3 regions of the Promicromonospora sp. NPDC050880 genome follow, and region 2 is predicted to be linked to each of the others. Evidence: riboswitches for the same ligand, from Rfam matches in the RefSeq annotation. Region 2 holds a riboswitch; each other region holds the start of a gene.

Region 1 (4,982 bases), on a different contig from region 2:
CCACCGAGCTGGCCGGCCGCGGCAGCGACGTCGTGCTCAACGGCATCACGGGCTCGGTCGGACTGCGGCCCACGCTCGCCGCGCTGGAGGCCGGATCGACGCTGGCGCTCGCGAACAAGGAGTCGCTGGTGGTGGGCGGCGCGCTGGTCACGGCGGCCGTGCGGCACGAGGGCCAGATCGTGCCCGTGGACTCGGAGCACTCGGCCATCGCCCAGGCACTGCGCTCGGGGTCGGCGTCCGAGGTGCGCAAGCTCGTGGTGACCGCGAGCGGCGGGCCCTTCCGGGGACGCACCCGCGACGAGCTGCGCGAGGTGACGCCCGCGCAGGCCCTGCGGCACCCCAACTTCGCGATGGGGCGCGTGGTCACCACCAACTCCGCGACCCTGGTGAACAAGGGGCTGGAGGTCATCGAGGCGCACCTGCTGTTCGACCTCCCGTTCAGCGCGATCGACGTGGTGGTGCACCCGCAGCAGATGATCCACTCCATGGTCGAGTTCGTGGACGGGTCCACCATCGCGCAGGCCGGCCCGCCGCGGATGCTCGTGCCCATCGCCCTCGGCCTGTCCTGGCCGGACCGCCTGCCCGACGTCGACGTCGGGATCGACTGGACGCAGGCCGCCACCTGGGAGTTCGCGCCGCTGGACGACGACGCCTTCCCCGCCGTCCGCCTGGCGCGACAGGTCGGTGAGGCCGGCGGGACGTTCCCCGCGGTCTACAACGCGGCGAACGAGGTCTGCGTGGACGCCTTCCACGACGGCACCATCGGGTTCCTCGACATCGTCGACACGGTCGCCGCCGTCGTCGAGGCGCACGCGGCGACGGGCGCGGGCGATGCGGGGTCGGTCGAGGGCGTGCTCGAGGCCGACGCGTGGGCCCGGGCGCGGGCCGCGGAGATCCTCAAGACGGCGTAGGTGACAAGGCGGTGGCGAAGCCGTGGTGGACGGGGCCGTGGCCGCGCCACGGCCCGGCCGCCGTGCCGGTGCCGCCCACCACGAGGTCGTCCGCCGCGCGCAGCGCCCCCGTGAGGTAGTCCTTCGCGGCGCGCACCGCGGGCTCCCAGCCGTCGTGCACGGGCCGCAGCACGGCGCACGCCGAGCTCAGCGTGCAGCCCGTGCCGTGGGTGTTGCGCGTCGCGACCCGGGGCGCGGCGAGCGCCACGACGTCGCCGGCTCCCGCCCCGAGCCCCGGGCCCGCGAGGTGGTCCACCGCCTCCGCGGACGTGAGGTGCCCGCCCTTGACCAGGGCGAACCGTGCGCCGAGGCCCAGCAGCGCGCGGGCCTGGTCCGCGGCCTCGGCGGCGTCCCGGGCGGGGTCGGTGCCGAGCAGCACGGCCGCCTCGGGCAGGTTCGGCGTCACGAGGTCGGACAGGGGCAGCAGCTCCTCGCGGAGCACCGTCTCGGCCTCGCGCGCCAGCAGCCGGTCGCCCGACGTCGCGACCATGACCGGGTCGAGCACCACGAACGGCGGCCGCGCACCGGCCCGAAGGTCGCGCAGGGCGGCGGCGATCGCGCGGGCGACCTCGGCGTCCGTCGTCATGCCGATCTTCACCGTGTCCACGGCGACGTCGGCGAACAGGGTGCCGAGCTGTGCGGTGACCATGTCGGCCGGGACGGGCAGCACCCGGGTCACGCCCGTCGTGGACTGCGCGGTCAGGCCCGTGAGCACCGCGCAGCCGTAGCCGCCCAGGGCGGCGAACGTCTTCAGGTCGGCCTGGATCCCGGCCCCGCCGGACGGGTCGGAGCCGGCGATCGTCAGCGCCACCACGGGGTGGCCGGCGGGACGCGTGCGCGCTGCGGCGCCGGGCAGAGGTTCGGGCAGGACGGAGCCCATGAGGCGTTCCCTTCGCTAGCACTACCTAGATCAGGTTCCACGGGTACGTCTCAGCCGGGCTGTGCCCCGGCGCCCCGCGCCATGTGGGCCCACCCTAGACCGGATCGAGGGGTCAGTGACCGCGCGTCCAGTTGAAGACGGCCAGGCCTGTCACCAGCGCGCCCACGGTGACCAGGGCCGTGGCCGCGACCGCCTGGACGCCGTCGATCAGCGCCGCGTCCAGGGCCACCTGGACCGTCCCGATCAGCGCGTAGACGCCGGCGAACACCGTGATGGCCGAGAGGGTGCCGTCCATGAGCCGGCGCCTGCCGCGCTCCCGCCTCGCCTCCTCGGCGCGCTCGCGGTCGCCGTGCAGGCGCTCGAGGGCGGCGAGCCGCGTGGCGATGGGTTCCTGGAGCAGCTCGCGCAGCCGTTCGGTGACCACCGCGGCCTGCTGCTCGAAGTGCGAGGCGTGCAGGAGCTGGTTGAGCATCCGGGACTCGAGGGCGGAGGCCAGGAACGTGGGTGAGGTGATGGTGGTCAGCGTGGTGCGCACCTCCGAGGCGAACTCGTGCAGGCGCAGCTGCTCGCGGGTCAGCCGCTCCTTGCGCTCGGCCAGGTCGGCGCCGTTGTTCACGTCGTGGTCGGCGAGCATGGCCGCGACGATCCGCAGGTGGTCGGCCAGCGTGGCGTTCCAGGCGCTGAACAGCCCGTTGAGGCTCGCGACGAACTCGGCCAGCGAGCCGTACTGGGAGATCTTGAAGTGCGCCGCGCCCACCAGCGCGACCGTCGTGGAGTTGGTGGTCACCGCCACGACGTCACCCAGGTGCCGCACGCCTTCCAGCAGCACCGGGTTGCGCTGGCGCAGGGTCCAGTCGCACAGCGTCGCGGTGCCGTACGAGACCGGCTGGAGCAGCACCTGCGAGCCGAACGCGGCGAGCAGCTCGTCACCCATCGCGACCGGCGTGCGGGCCGCCCGGGGTGCCGCGGGGCCGGTGCCGCGGCTGGCCTCGTAGACGGTGGTGACCACGTGCGCCCGTCCCTGGGCGATCTCGGTCCCCGTGCGGACCAGGTCCGCCGTGGCGCGCTGGAGCAGGTCGGCGAGGTCGAACAGGCGCTCGGGCGGCAGGGCGTCGCCGTGGTCGACGTCGAGCGGCGAGCCGTCCGGCGCGATCCACCGCACCCGGATGTCGGCGTGCAGGTTGGACAGCCGGAACCGGGCGTCGCGCACCTGCTGCGGCGACTGGTCGTGCGCCGAGTACCGGAACCGCACGTAGTGGTTGCCGAACTCGGTGAACCGCACGTCGCAGGTCAGCTCGGCGATGAGCGTGCCGTCGGGCTGTTCCAGCCGCACGTCGGGCATGGACAGCGAGGCCCCGCCGTACGGGCGGGCGGCACGGTCGACGCTCGCCCAGACGTCGTCCATCTTGAGGCGGGCGCGTGTCGCGACGGTCCGGACGCCCAGCAGCCAGGGGCGTTCGTCGCGGTCGGCGATGCCGCGGATCGCCGCGACGGCGGCGGCCGGGCTCACGTCCCGCAGCCCGAACGGGTAGATGTAGACGGTCTTGAGCCGGTCCAGCGTGAGCCACCGCGCGCCGAGGTTGCGGTGCAGCTCCGTCAGGTGCATCCGGTAGGAGCGCAGCTCGCTGGCCAGGATGTAGTTGAGGTGCCGGTCGGTCTCGGCGGCGCGCAGCCCGTCGAGCGCGGGGCCGAGGCGGTCGGGCCGGCCCGCCATCGCCTCGTCCGCGGCCACCGACGCCTCGGCGAGCGCGCGGAAGTAGCGGATCCGCGTCACGGCCTGCGGTACGAGCTCCCGGCGGAACGGGGACGCCGGGTCGGGGATGGCCCGGGCGGCACGCAGCAGGTCCGCGCACCTCTGACCGGCCCGCGCGGCGGCCCCGGCGAGCCGGGGCAGGCTGCCCGCGCTGCGGGCGGCCGACGTGTGCATCTGCGTGATGAGCGTGCGCAGCAGGACGGCCACGGCGTCGCCCTCGGCCCGGCACACGGCGTCGGGGGCCTCGTCGCGGCACGTCTCCCAGGTCTCGACGAACGCGCGCAGCGGCACGATGATCCGGCCGTGCCGGAAGGTGTACTGCAGCGCGTCGCTGGCCTGCGACCACAGGTAGAGACCGAGGAGCGCGGCACCGCGCGGCAGCCCGGCGACGGCCCGCAGGGCGGCGGCGGTCTGCGGGCCGCGCGGGTCGCCGGGCAGCGGGTGGCGCCGGTTGGGCGCCTCGCCGTCCTCGCCCATGTTCCAGCGGGACGCCGCCCAGATCGCGCTGACGTCGACCCCGGCCTCGCGCAGGTGCCGGGCCACCCGGGAGTCGCCGTCCGGACCCGACCACGCCTCGGTCTGGAAGACCGCGGCGAGGCTGTCGGCGAGCGCCGCGGGACCGTGGGTGTGCCCGACCTCGGGTACGGACGAAACAGACATGCCGCCAGGTTAATGATCGGTAACCGAAGTTTCAAGGAATTGTCATGGAACGGGAGTGGCGTGAATGTCGCGTGGTCGAGCCGAGGGGAGCCGTGCGCTGCCTTCCGGGCTGTCGGACAGGTGCCGTAGTCTCGGTGCCGTGAGCATCGTTCCGCACATCGTTGGTGTGCTCGTCCTCCTGCTCGGCGTCGTCGTCTCGGTGGGGCTGCACGAGCTGGGGCACATGGTCCCGGCCAAGAAGTTCGGCGTCCGGGTGAGCCAGTACTTCGTGGGCTTCGGGCCCACGCTCTGGTCGCGGACCAAGGGGGAGACGGAGTACGGGATCAAGGCGATCCCGCTCGGCGGGTTCGTGCGGCTGGTCGGCATGATGCCCCCGGCCCCGGAGGGTGCGCGGCGCGGCAAGGGCTTCTGGAGCGACCTGGTGGCCGACGCACGGGACGCCTCGGTGGCCGAGGTGCGGCCCGGTGAGGAGCACCGCGCCTTCTACAACCTGTCGACGCCCAAGAAGCTCGTGGTCATGTTCGGCGGGCCGTTCATGAACCTCGTGATCGCGACGGTGCTGATGGCCGTCATCCTCATCGGGTACGGACTGCCCGCCGTCTCCACCACGGTCGCCCAGCTCTCGGAGTGCGTGCCGGCCTCCGTCACCTCCACCGCCTCGGGCGACGACTGCGAGGGGCAGCCCGCCGCACCCGCCGTGGCCGCCGGGCTGGAGCCCGGCGACGAGGTGGTCTCGTTC
Region 2 (4,982 bases):
CTGGCCGGCGTGCGCGACGTCATCGAGCCGGTCATGTCGTGGGAGACGCCGGCGTCGCTCGTGGAGCACGGGCGCGACGCGGCCACCGAGATCCTGTCCGAGTGGGCTCCTGCACGGGACCGGCCGACGGCGATCGTCGCGCACTCCGACCTGCTGGCCGCCGGGGCCGTCATCGCGGCGCGTGAGCTCGGCCTGCGGGTCCCCGAGGACGTGTCCGTGGCCGGGTTCGACGGGCTCGACCTGCCGTGGCTGTCCCCCGACGTGCTCACCAGCGTGCACCAGCCGCTCGTCGAGAAGGGCCGGGCGCTCGGCATGGCCGTCGTCGCGCTGCTCGCCGGGGAGGAGCCGGAGTCGGTGCTGCTCCCGGTCACCCTCGTGGAGGGCACCACGACGGGCCCGGTCCCGGACCTGAGCGACCTCCCGTGACACACCCCGTCGAGTGCGGGATGTTCGCCCTTCTGGCACACAAGAAAGGGCGAACATCCCGCACTCAACGGGGACGGGTCAGGGGCGGAGCTGCGGGGACGGGAGGTAGACCTCGCCGCCCGCGGCGCGGAACTGCGCGGACTTGGCCGCCATGCCCTCCTCCGCCGCGGCCGCGAGCGCGGCCTGGGCCGGCGCCCCGCCGAACTCGTCGCGGATGTCCTGCGAGATGCGCATCGAGCAGAACTTGGGTCCGCACATCGAGCAGAAGTGCGCGGTCTTCGCCGCCTCGGCCGGCAGCGTCTCGTCGTGGTACGCCTCGGCCAGCTCGGGGTCGAGCGACAGGTTGAACTGGTCGCGCCAGCGGAACTCGAACCGGGCCTTGGACAGGGCGTCGTCCCGGTCTCGCGCACCGGGGTGTCCCTTGGCGACGTCGGCGGCGTGCGCGGCGATCTTGTAGGTCACCACGCCCGTGCGCACGTCGTCACGGTCGGGCAGGCCGAGGTGCTCCTTGGGCGTCACGTAGCAGAGCATCGCCGTGCCGTACCGGGCGATCTCGGTGGCGCCGATGGCGGACGTGATGTGGTCGTAGCCGGGCGCGACGTCCGTGACCAGAGGGCCCAGCGTGTAGAACGGGGCGCCGTCGCACAGCTCCTGCTGCCGCTCCACGTTCTCGCGCACCAGGTGGAACGGGACGTGGCCCGGGCCCTCGACCATGACCTGGACGTCGTAGGTCCAGGCCCGCTTCGTGAGCTCGGCGAGCGTGTCCAGCTCGGCGAACTGGGCCTCGTCGTTCGCGTCGGCGAGCGAGCCGGGGCGCAGGCCGTCGCCGAGGGAGAACGCCACGTCGTAGGCCGCGAAGATCTCGCAGAGCTCGTCGAAGTGCGTGTAGAGGAAGTTCTCCTGGTGGTGCGCCAGGCACCAGCCGGCCATGATCGAGCCGCCGCGGCTCACGATCCCCGTGACGCGGTCCGCCGTGAGCGGCACGTACCGCAGCAGCACGCCGGCGTGCACCGTCATGTAGTCGACGCCCTGCTCGCACTGCTCGATCACCGTGTCGCGGTAGATCTCCCAGGTCAGCGCGCTCGCGTCGCCGTTCACCTTCTCCAGCGCCTGGTAGATCGGCACGGTGCCGATCGGGACCGGCGAGTTGCGCAGCAGCCACTCGCGGGTCGTGTGGATGTCGTCGCCGGTGGACAGGTCCATCACGGTGTCGGCGCCCCACTTCGTGGCCCACTCGAGCTTTTCCACCTCCTGCGCGATGGAGCTGTGGACGGCGGAGTTGCCGATGTTCGCGTTGACCTTCACGAGGAACGCCTTGCCGATGATCATCGGCTCGGACTCGGGGTGGTTCACGTTGTTCGGGATGATCGCCCGGCCGGCCGCGACCTCGCTGCGGACCAGCTCGACGTCGCAGCCCTCGCGCAGGGCGACGAACCGCATCTCGGGGGTGACCACGCCCTGGCGCGCGTAGTGCATCTGGGTCACCCGCCGGCCGGGCAGCGCCCGGCGCGGGCGACGTCGTTCGCCCTGCCACTCCTGGGTCGCGGCGCCGCGACGCACCGCGCCGCGCCCGTCGTCGGCCAGGGCCCGGCGGCGGCCGTCGTACTCCTCGGTGTCGCCCCGGGCCACGACCCACGGCTCGCGGGCCGGGCCGAGGCCGCGGACCGGGTCGGAGCCCGGACCCTGCGTGCGGTAGACCCGCACCGGAGGGTTCGGGCTGCCGTCGGGGGACGGCGCCAGCGTGATCTCGGTGACCGGCACCCGCAGGCCGGCGTCGTGCGCGGGATCGGTGCCGTGCTCGTACGCGAGCGTGCGGGAAGGGGTGTGCTCCATCATCAGACTCCTGCTTCCTACGCCGGTGTTAACCGGACAGGTTCAACGGTCCCGGGCCGTCCAGCCCGATCTCAGCCCCTGCGCGGGGCACCCGTGGGATCGCGGACGACGTTAGCACCGTGCCGCCGTGCGGGTCTTCTTCGGCCGTGCCCAAAACACTTCTGCACCCGCGTCCGCTCTGATAGAGAAGGTCGACGGCTCGCTCACCGGGACGTGGGCCCCGAAGCCTGGAGGCAGGCATGTCGGTACGGAGAAGGTTGCGGACCACGGCGTTCGCGCTGGCGACGACAGGAGCACTCGTGATGCAGGCAGGGATCACGGCGAGCGCCGTGCCCGCGGGCTCGGCGCCGGACGTGGCGGCGTCGGACAACCGGATCACGCTCACCGCGTGGGACGGGGTGCGGGAGCTCCGCGCGGGTGAGACCACCAACCTGCGTGCGGACGCCCGCGGCGGGCTGGTGCTGGGCCGGGGCGGTGCGGTGGTCGAGTACACCGACCCGTTCGGCGACGGCGGCGCCGTGCGCTACGAGACGGGCCGGTGGACGTCGCCCGTGGTCGAGACCGGGTACCCGGTCGACGAGTCGGTGAGCTCGTGGAACGCGAGGACGCCGACGGGGACGTGGGTCGAGATCGAGTTCCGCGGGCGCAAGGCCGACGGGGCATGGACGAAGTGGTTCGTGATGGGGCGCTGGGCCTCGGGCGACGACTTCTCCCCCGCGGACGGCGGCGTGGGCGACATCCACCGCACCTCCGTGAACGGCCAGGCCGACGACGACGCGTACCTGTTCACCGACACGTACGTCGCGAAGTCGGGACACGAGCCGCACGCGTTCCAGACGCGCGTCACCCTGTACCGGCCGGAGGGCGCCCGGGTGTCCCCGCGGCTGGACGCCGTGACCACCATGACCAACGAGTACCTGCCCGACACGCACTACACCGGCACCAGCGACTTCACACTGGGCCGCGAGGTCGTGCTCGACGTGCCGCAGTTCAGCCAGAACATCCACCGCGGCGAGTACCCCGAGTTCGGGGGCGGCGGCCAGGTGTGGTGCTCGCCGACGTCGTCCACGATGGTCATCTACTCCTACGGGCGCGAGGTGCCGCCCGAGGAGCTGGAGGGCATCGAGGCACCGAACGGCGACCCGCAGGTCGACTACGCCGCGATGAACACCTGGGACTACGCCTACGAGGGCGCGGGCAACTGGCCGTTCAACGCCGCCTACGCGAACAGGTTCGGGCTGACGTCGTTCGTGACCCGGCTGCGCTCCCTCGCCGAGGCCGAGCGGTTCGTCGCGGCCGGCATCCCGCTGGTCCTCTCGATCAACTTCACGGCGGAGGAGATGCCGGAGGCCGGGTACGAGACCGACGGCCACCTGGTGGTGCTGCGCGGGTTCACGGCCGACGGCGACCCGATCCTCAACGACCCGCACGGCGCCACGAACGACGCGGTGCGGGTCGTGTACACGCGGGAGAACTTCGAGCGCGTCTGGCAGACCTCGACCGACGGCCTGACCTACGTGTACCACCCGAAGGACGTCGACCTCCCCCGGAGGGTCCCGGGCCTCACCCCGAACTGGTGACCCTCGGTCGAGTGCGGGATATTCGCCCTTTTCCCTGTGCCGGAAGGGCGAATATCCCGCACTCAACGGCGTACGCGGGTCAGCGGGGCGGGATCGGGAGCGGGTCGGACGTGTAGGACGCCGGGGTGTGGCCCGGGGCGGAGACCGTGACCCGGACCGTGAGGTCCGCTCCCCGGTCGCGGGCCGTCACCAGGTAGCGAGGGCCGGTCGCCCAGGCCACCGGCTCGCCGTCGCGGAGCCAGCGGTAGGCCACGTCGACGTCGTACGGCAGGTAGGTGCCGGCGTCGGCGGTCAGGATCCGGCCTACCCGGGCCTTGCCCTCAATCGAGGGGCCCGACACGTCCGCGACCACCGGGTCGTGGAGCTCGACGTCGGCCGCCTTGACGAAGACGTGCCGGTGCGCGAGCCAGAGCTGGTAGTACACGTCCTGGCCCCGGACCACCGTGCGGTCGCCCGGCCCCGAGCCGTCGAACGTCGTGGCGCGGTAGTAGTCCGAGGGCACGTCGTCGTCGGCCACGGCGTAGGTCTGGCCCATGCCCACCGTGTACTCGATGGGCGTCACGGGCTGCACCGGCACGTCCGGGTGCGCCGCGTACGCGGCCGCCTCCGGGTAGGCCCGGCCGAAGACCGGCGCCGGGGCGTCACCCGCCACGGTGACCGTCTTCGCCGTCGCCGGCACCACCACCGGGCGGTCGGCCGGGTTGTGCAGCCAGGCCAGCGACCCGGCCCACCACACGCCCAGCCACTCGCCCTCGACCCGGTCGACGACGAGCTTGTGCCCGGACTGCACGCGCGCGCTCACGTCGCTCGCGTACGTGGTGCCGTCCGCGCCGTCCGGCTTCCAGCCCGGGTCCTTGGCCAGGGGCGCGTCGGCCGACGGCGCCTGGTACAGGTACCGGAAGTTGGTGCCCGCACCCTCGACGCAGGCCCCGGAACCCGGCGACGCCTCCTCGCAGCCCGTGACCACGTTGACGTTGTCGGCGTACCCCGTGCGCACCTCGACGACGTCGCCCGGCTCGACGTCCGTGGTCGCCTCCAGGTCACCGCCGATCGGCGCGCCCAGCAGCTCGAAGTAGTGGTCCCAGTCCCAGTACGGGCCGGGGTCCCAGTGCACGTTCTTCGTGTACCCGGGCAGGATGCCCG
Region 3 (4,982 bases), on a different contig from region 2:
CCGTGGTCCGCGGCGTCGACGAGGACGCCGCCGAGCGCGTGCTCACCGACGTGGCCCGGGAGGCCGGTGTGCCCCTGTGGGCGGCCTCCGACCAGGTGCTCGCGAACCTGCAGACCCAGGTGGGCACCGCCGGCCTCACCCCGGACACGCTGGACCGCGCGCTCGACGCCGTCTGCCCGGCGGGTTCGTCAGGCTGAGCGGCCGGCGGCCGTGAGCACCTTCAGCAGGGCGCGCTCGTCGGCGTCCATCCACCGTGACGTGCGCGCGGCGGCGGCGCCGGAGCGCTCGACGAGGCGGTCGAGCTCGGCGCGGTCCTCGGTCAGCAGCACGGGGTGCACGTAGCTCTTGCGGCACACCGCCGGGGTGTTGTGCAGGTGGGCCGCGGCGATCCGGACGGCCTCGGCGCGCTGGGCGTCGTGCTCCTGCCGGGTGTGCGGCGTCAGCCCGCGCAGGTGGCCCAGGACGAGGGCGCTGGCGCCCCACGTCCGGAACGTCTTGGCGGTGTACCCGTCACCCATGACCCGGCCGAGGTACTCGTTGACGTCCCGGGACCCGACGGTGCGGGTCTCGTCGCCGTCCACGTACTGCAGCAGGCGCTGGCCCGGCAGCTCCTGGCACCGGCGCACCACGTTCGCCACGCGCCGGTCGTGCAGGACGACGTCGTGCGGGGTGCCCGACTTGCCGCGGAAGCGGAACCGGATCTCGGCGCCCTGCACCTCGGCGTGCCGGGAACGCAGGGTCGTCAGCCCGAACGACGCGCCGGACCGCACGTACTCGTCGTTCCCGACCCGGATCAGGGTCTCGTCGAGCAGCCGGACGACGGTCGCGACCACCCGCTGCGGGCCCAGCCGCGGTGAGCGCAGGTCGGCGTCGACCTGCTTGCGCAGCGTGACCAGGGCGCTGCCGAACTCCACCAGGTCGTCGAACTTCGCGGTGTCCCGCTGCTCGCGCCACAGCCGGTGGTAGAGGTACTGCTTGCGGTGTCTGGCGTCGCGCCCGGTGGCCTGGAGATGACCGGTGGGGTCGGCGCAGATCCACACGTCGGTCCATGCCGGCGGCACGGCGAGCGCGCGGAGGCGGGCCAGCGTCGCGGCGTCGGTGATGCGGGCGCCCCGGTGGTCCGTGTACGAGAACCCGCGACCCCGCCGCCGGCGGTGGATGCCGGGGTCGGAGTCGCTGGTGTGGGTGAGCGCGCTCAGCGGTTGGGCTCGGCATCCGAGATGTCCGCCAGGGCGGACGACGGGTCGCGCTCCACGGCGAGGTCGCCGATCGAGACGATGCCCACCAGCACGTCGCCGTCCAGCACCGGGACCCGGCGCACGGCGGCGGAGCGCATCACCTCGACCGCGGTCTCGACCGGGTCGGTGTGGCCGACCGTGACCACCTTCTCGCTGGCGACCTGCTGCACCGGGGCGTCCACGCCGTGGCCCTCGGCCAGGCCGCGCACCACCAGGTCCCGGTCGGTCACCACGCCGACGGCGGTGTTGTCGCTGGTCACGACCAGCGCGCCGACGTTCTCGGCGGCCATCAGCCGGGCGGCCTCGCGCAGCGGCTGGGCCGCGTCGACGGTGGTGGGTGCGGGGGTCATCACATCGGCGACCGTCTGCCGGGTCGTGTCGTTCTCCATCGTCGTTCTCCATCCCTCGGGACGTGGACGGCGGGCTGCTTCACCGACCCCTCCAGCATGGCCCGCGGGGCCCGCGCTCGCACGCGCGCCTCAGGCTGCCTCGACCCGCCTGCGCAGTGCGGCCGCGGCGGCCCGCGGGTCGGCGGCCTGCGTGATCGCGCGGACGACGACGACGCGCCGGGCCCCGGCCTCCAGCACCTGGTCCAGGCGCTCGGCGTCGATCCCGCCGATCGCGAACCACGGCGTGGCCGGGGCCCGGCCGGCCACCTCCCGCAGCAGGTCCAGGCCCACGGCGGGGCGGCCCGGCTTGGTCGGCGTGGCCCACAGCGGACCGACGCAGAAGTAGTCGACCCGCGGGTCGGCCTCCGCCGCCAGCGCCTCGTCGAGGGCGTGCGTGGACCGGCCCAGCACCGGGTCGTCGCCCAGCAGGGTGCGCACCGCGTCCGGCGGCAGGTCACCCTGGCCCATGTGCACCACCGGCGCGCGGGTCAGCCGGGCGACGTCGGCCCGGTCGTTGACCGCCCACAGGGCGCCGTGCTCGGTCGCCACGCGCGCGACGAGCGCCTGCAGCTCGATCTCGCGCGCGACGTCCAGCGACTTGTCCCGCAGCTGCACCACGTCGACCCCGCCCTCCAGCGCCGCGTGCAGGAACGGTTCCAGGTCACCCGTGCCCTCGCGGGCGTCGGTGCACAGGTACAGGCGGGCGTCGGCCAGGCGGGCGCGCGGGTCGGTGCGGTGGTCCACGGCGCGAGTGTAGGCCCGCCCCGCACGGGGGTTAGGGTGGTCGCGTGCACGGGAGCCCCGCACGGGGCTGAGAGGGCGCAGGGCGCCGACCGTCGAACCTGATCTGGGTCATGCCAGCGAAGGGAGCAGCATCATGAGCAGCCGTGCGTGCGACGTCCTCGTGGTCGGCGCGGGCGTCGTCGGGCTGACCGCGGCCTGGCGCGCGCTGGACGCCGGAGCCGGCGTGGTCGTCCTGGACCCCGCGCCCGGCGACGGTGCCACCCACGCCGCCGCGGGCATGCTCGCGCCCGTCATGGAGGCGGGCTTCGGCGAGGAGGGGCAGGCCCGGCTGGGTACCGCGGCGCTCGCCCTGTGGCCCTCCTACGCCTCGGCGGTCGAGCACGCGGCCGGCCTGCCGCCCGGCGCCGTCGGCCTGGACACGACGTCGGGCACCCTCGCCCTCGCCTACGACGCCGACGACGTGGTGGCCCTGCGCCGCCTGCTCGCCCTGCACCGCCAGTGGGGCCTCGGCTCGGCCGAGCTGCCACCCGCCGCGGCGCGCGAGCGCGAACCGGGGACGGGGCCCCGCGTGGCGGGCGCGGCGTGGGTGCCGGGGGACCACAGCGTGGACCCGCGGGCCCTGCACGCGGCGCTCGCGGGCGTGGTCGCGGCCCGCGGCACGGTCGTGCGCCGTGCGGCGGCAGCCCTCACCTGGGCGGACGGCGCCGTGACCGGGGCGGTCGACGCCGCGGGCACCACGTACGCGGCCGGCACCGTGGTCCTGGCCGCGGGGCACGCGAGCGGGACCCTGTACGCGGGCGCCCCGACGCGCCCCGTGCCGGGCACGACGCTGCGCCTGCTCGCCGACGCCGACCGGGCACCCCGGGTGGTGGTGCGCGGCGTGGTGCAGGGCCGCCCCGTGTACGCGGTACCCCGCCCCGTGCGGCCCGACGGCACGCGCGAGGTGGTCGTGGGCGCGACGTCCCACGAGCGCGCCGACGACCACCTGACCCGGGCCGGCGACGTCTTCGCCCTGCTGCGCGACGTCCGCGTGCTGCTGCCCGGCCTGGACGAGGCCGTGCTGCTGGAGGCGACCACCCGGTCCCGCCCCGGCAGCCCCGACAACGCGCCGCTGCTGGGCCGGGCCGCCCCCGGCCTCCACCTCGCCACCGGCCACCACCGCAACGGCATCCTGCTGGCCCCGCTCACGGCGGCCGCGCTCGACCACGCGCTGGGTGCGGCCCCGTCCGCCTGGGCGGACGAGGAAGCGGCCGGGGCCGCGGTGGCCGCCGCCGCCCGGTACGCCGACCCGCTCCGGTTCGGCCCGGCGTGCGGCACCCCGGCGGGCCGCACCCCTGTGTCCAGCACCATCGAAGGAGGCACCGCATGACCAGCCACCCCGACCAGACCAGCCACCCCGGCCGCACGGGTTCGCCCGGCACCGCCCTCGTCAACGGCGACCCGTACCCGCTGCCCGCGCCGCTGCCCGTCACCGACCTCGTGGCGCGCCTGCTGCCCGGCGTCGTGGTGGACGGCGCCCCGCAGGGCGTGGCGGTCGCGCTGGACGACGTCGTCGTGCCGCGCGGAGCGTGGGACACCACGACCGTCCGCCCGGGCGACCGGGTCGAGGTCGTCACCGCGGTGCAGGGAGGCTGACCATGACGGAGCCGACGGAACCGGTCGTGCCGGACGCGCCGCTGACCATCGCGGGCACGGAGCTGTCCTCGCGCCTGGTCATGGGCACCGGGGGAGCGGCGAGCCTGCTCGCGCTGGAGGACGCGCTCGTGGCGTCCGGCACGGAGCTGACCACCGTGGCGATGCGCCGGGTGTCGCGACCGCGTGCCGCGGACGACCCGGCGCGCGCCGGTGACCCCTCGGTGTGGGGGCTGCTCGCGCGGCTCGGCATCCGCGCGCTGCCCAACACGGCAGGCTGCTTCTCCGTGCACGAGGCGGTGCTCACCGCCCGGCTCGCCCGGGAGGCGTGCGCGACGGACTGGGTCAAGCTGGAGGTCATCGCCGACGACGTGACGCTGCTGCCCGACCCGATCGGCCTGGTGGAGGCCGCGCGGACCCTGGTCGACGAGGGGTTCACCGTGCTGCCGTACACGAGCGACGACCCGGTGGTGGCGCGCCGGCTGGAGGACGTGGGCTGCGCGGCGGTGATGCCCCTGGGCTCGCCGATCGGCTCGGGGCTCGGCATCGCCAACCCGCGCAACATCGAGGCGATCGCCGCGGCGGCGTCGGTCCCGGTGATCCTGGACGCGGGCATCGGCACGGCGTCGGACGCCGCGCTGGCCATGGAGCTCGGGTGCGACGGCGTGCTGCTGGCCACGGCGGTGACGCGCGCCGCCGACCCGGTGCGCATGGCTCGCGCGATGCGCCTGGCCGTCGAGGCGGGGTACGACGCCGCCCGCGCGGGCCGGCCGCCGCGCCGCGAGCGGGCGCTGGCCTCGTCGCCCGTGGACGGGCTGGTGGACGTCGGCGGCAACCTGGACCTCGCGCTGTGACCGCGCTGCCGCCGCTGGTCGAGCCGGGCCGCGACCTGGGGCGGGACGAGCTGGCCCGGTACGCGCGGCACCTGGTGCTGCCCGGCGTGGGACCCGAGGGCCAGCGCCGCCTGGCGAACGCGCGC

The links. A riboswitch is a leader RNA that binds a small molecule or an ion and turns the genes downstream of it on or off. The one in region 2 is predicted to bind thiamine pyrophosphate.
Region 1: linked by a shared signal. The riboswitch ahead of thiD (bifunctional hydroxymethylpyrimidine kinase/phosphomethylpyrimidine kinase) and the one ahead of thiC (phosphomethylpyrimidine synthase ThiC) in region 2 are both predicted to bind thiamine pyrophosphate.
Region 3: linked by a shared signal. The riboswitch ahead of ACIBBF_RS22285 (FAD-dependent oxidoreductase) and the one ahead of thiC (phosphomethylpyrimidine synthase ThiC) in region 2 are both predicted to bind thiamine pyrophosphate.

Annotation. Positions count from the first base shown of each region.
Region 1 covers NZ_JBITFV010000012.1:38,222-43,203, reverse strand. The annotation lists gene dxr (1-deoxy-D-xylulose-5-phosphate reductoisomerase) at 1-911, shown strand, start outside; gene thiD (bifunctional hydroxymethylpyrimidine kinase/phosphomethylpyrimidine kinase) at 898-1,830, opposite strand; TPP riboswitch at 1,820-1,917, opposite strand; gene ACIBBF_RS18335 (hypothetical protein) at 1,943-4,243, opposite strand; gene ACIBBF_RS18330 (M50 family metallopeptidase) at 4,383-4,982, shown strand, end outside.
Region 2 covers NZ_JBITFV010000028.1:40,253-45,234, reverse strand. The annotation lists gene ACIBBF_RS25160 (LacI family DNA-binding transcriptional regulator) at 1-426, shown strand, start outside; gene thiC (phosphomethylpyrimidine synthase ThiC) at 505-2,259, opposite strand; TPP riboswitch at 2,257-2,362, opposite strand; gene ACIBBF_RS25150 (C39 family peptidase) at 2,499-3,839, shown strand; gene ACIBBF_RS25145 (N-acetylmuramoyl-L-alanine amidase) at 3,919-4,982, opposite strand, start outside.
Region 3 covers NZ_JBITFV010000019.1:16,474-21,455, reverse strand. The annotation lists gene ACIBBF_RS22305 (hypothetical protein) at 1-197, shown strand, start outside; gene ACIBBF_RS22300 (DNA topoisomerase IB) at 189-1,160, opposite strand; gene ACIBBF_RS22295 (CBS domain-containing protein) at 1,196-1,627, opposite strand; gene thiE (thiamine phosphate synthase) at 1,718-2,371, opposite strand; TPP riboswitch at 2,410-2,513, shown strand; gene ACIBBF_RS22285 (FAD-dependent oxidoreductase) at 2,505-3,740, shown strand; gene thiS (sulfur carrier protein ThiS) at 3,737-4,006, shown strand; gene ACIBBF_RS22275 (thiazole synthase) at 4,009-4,857, shown strand; gene ACIBBF_RS22270 (ThiF family adenylyltransferase) at 4,854-4,982, shown strand, end outside.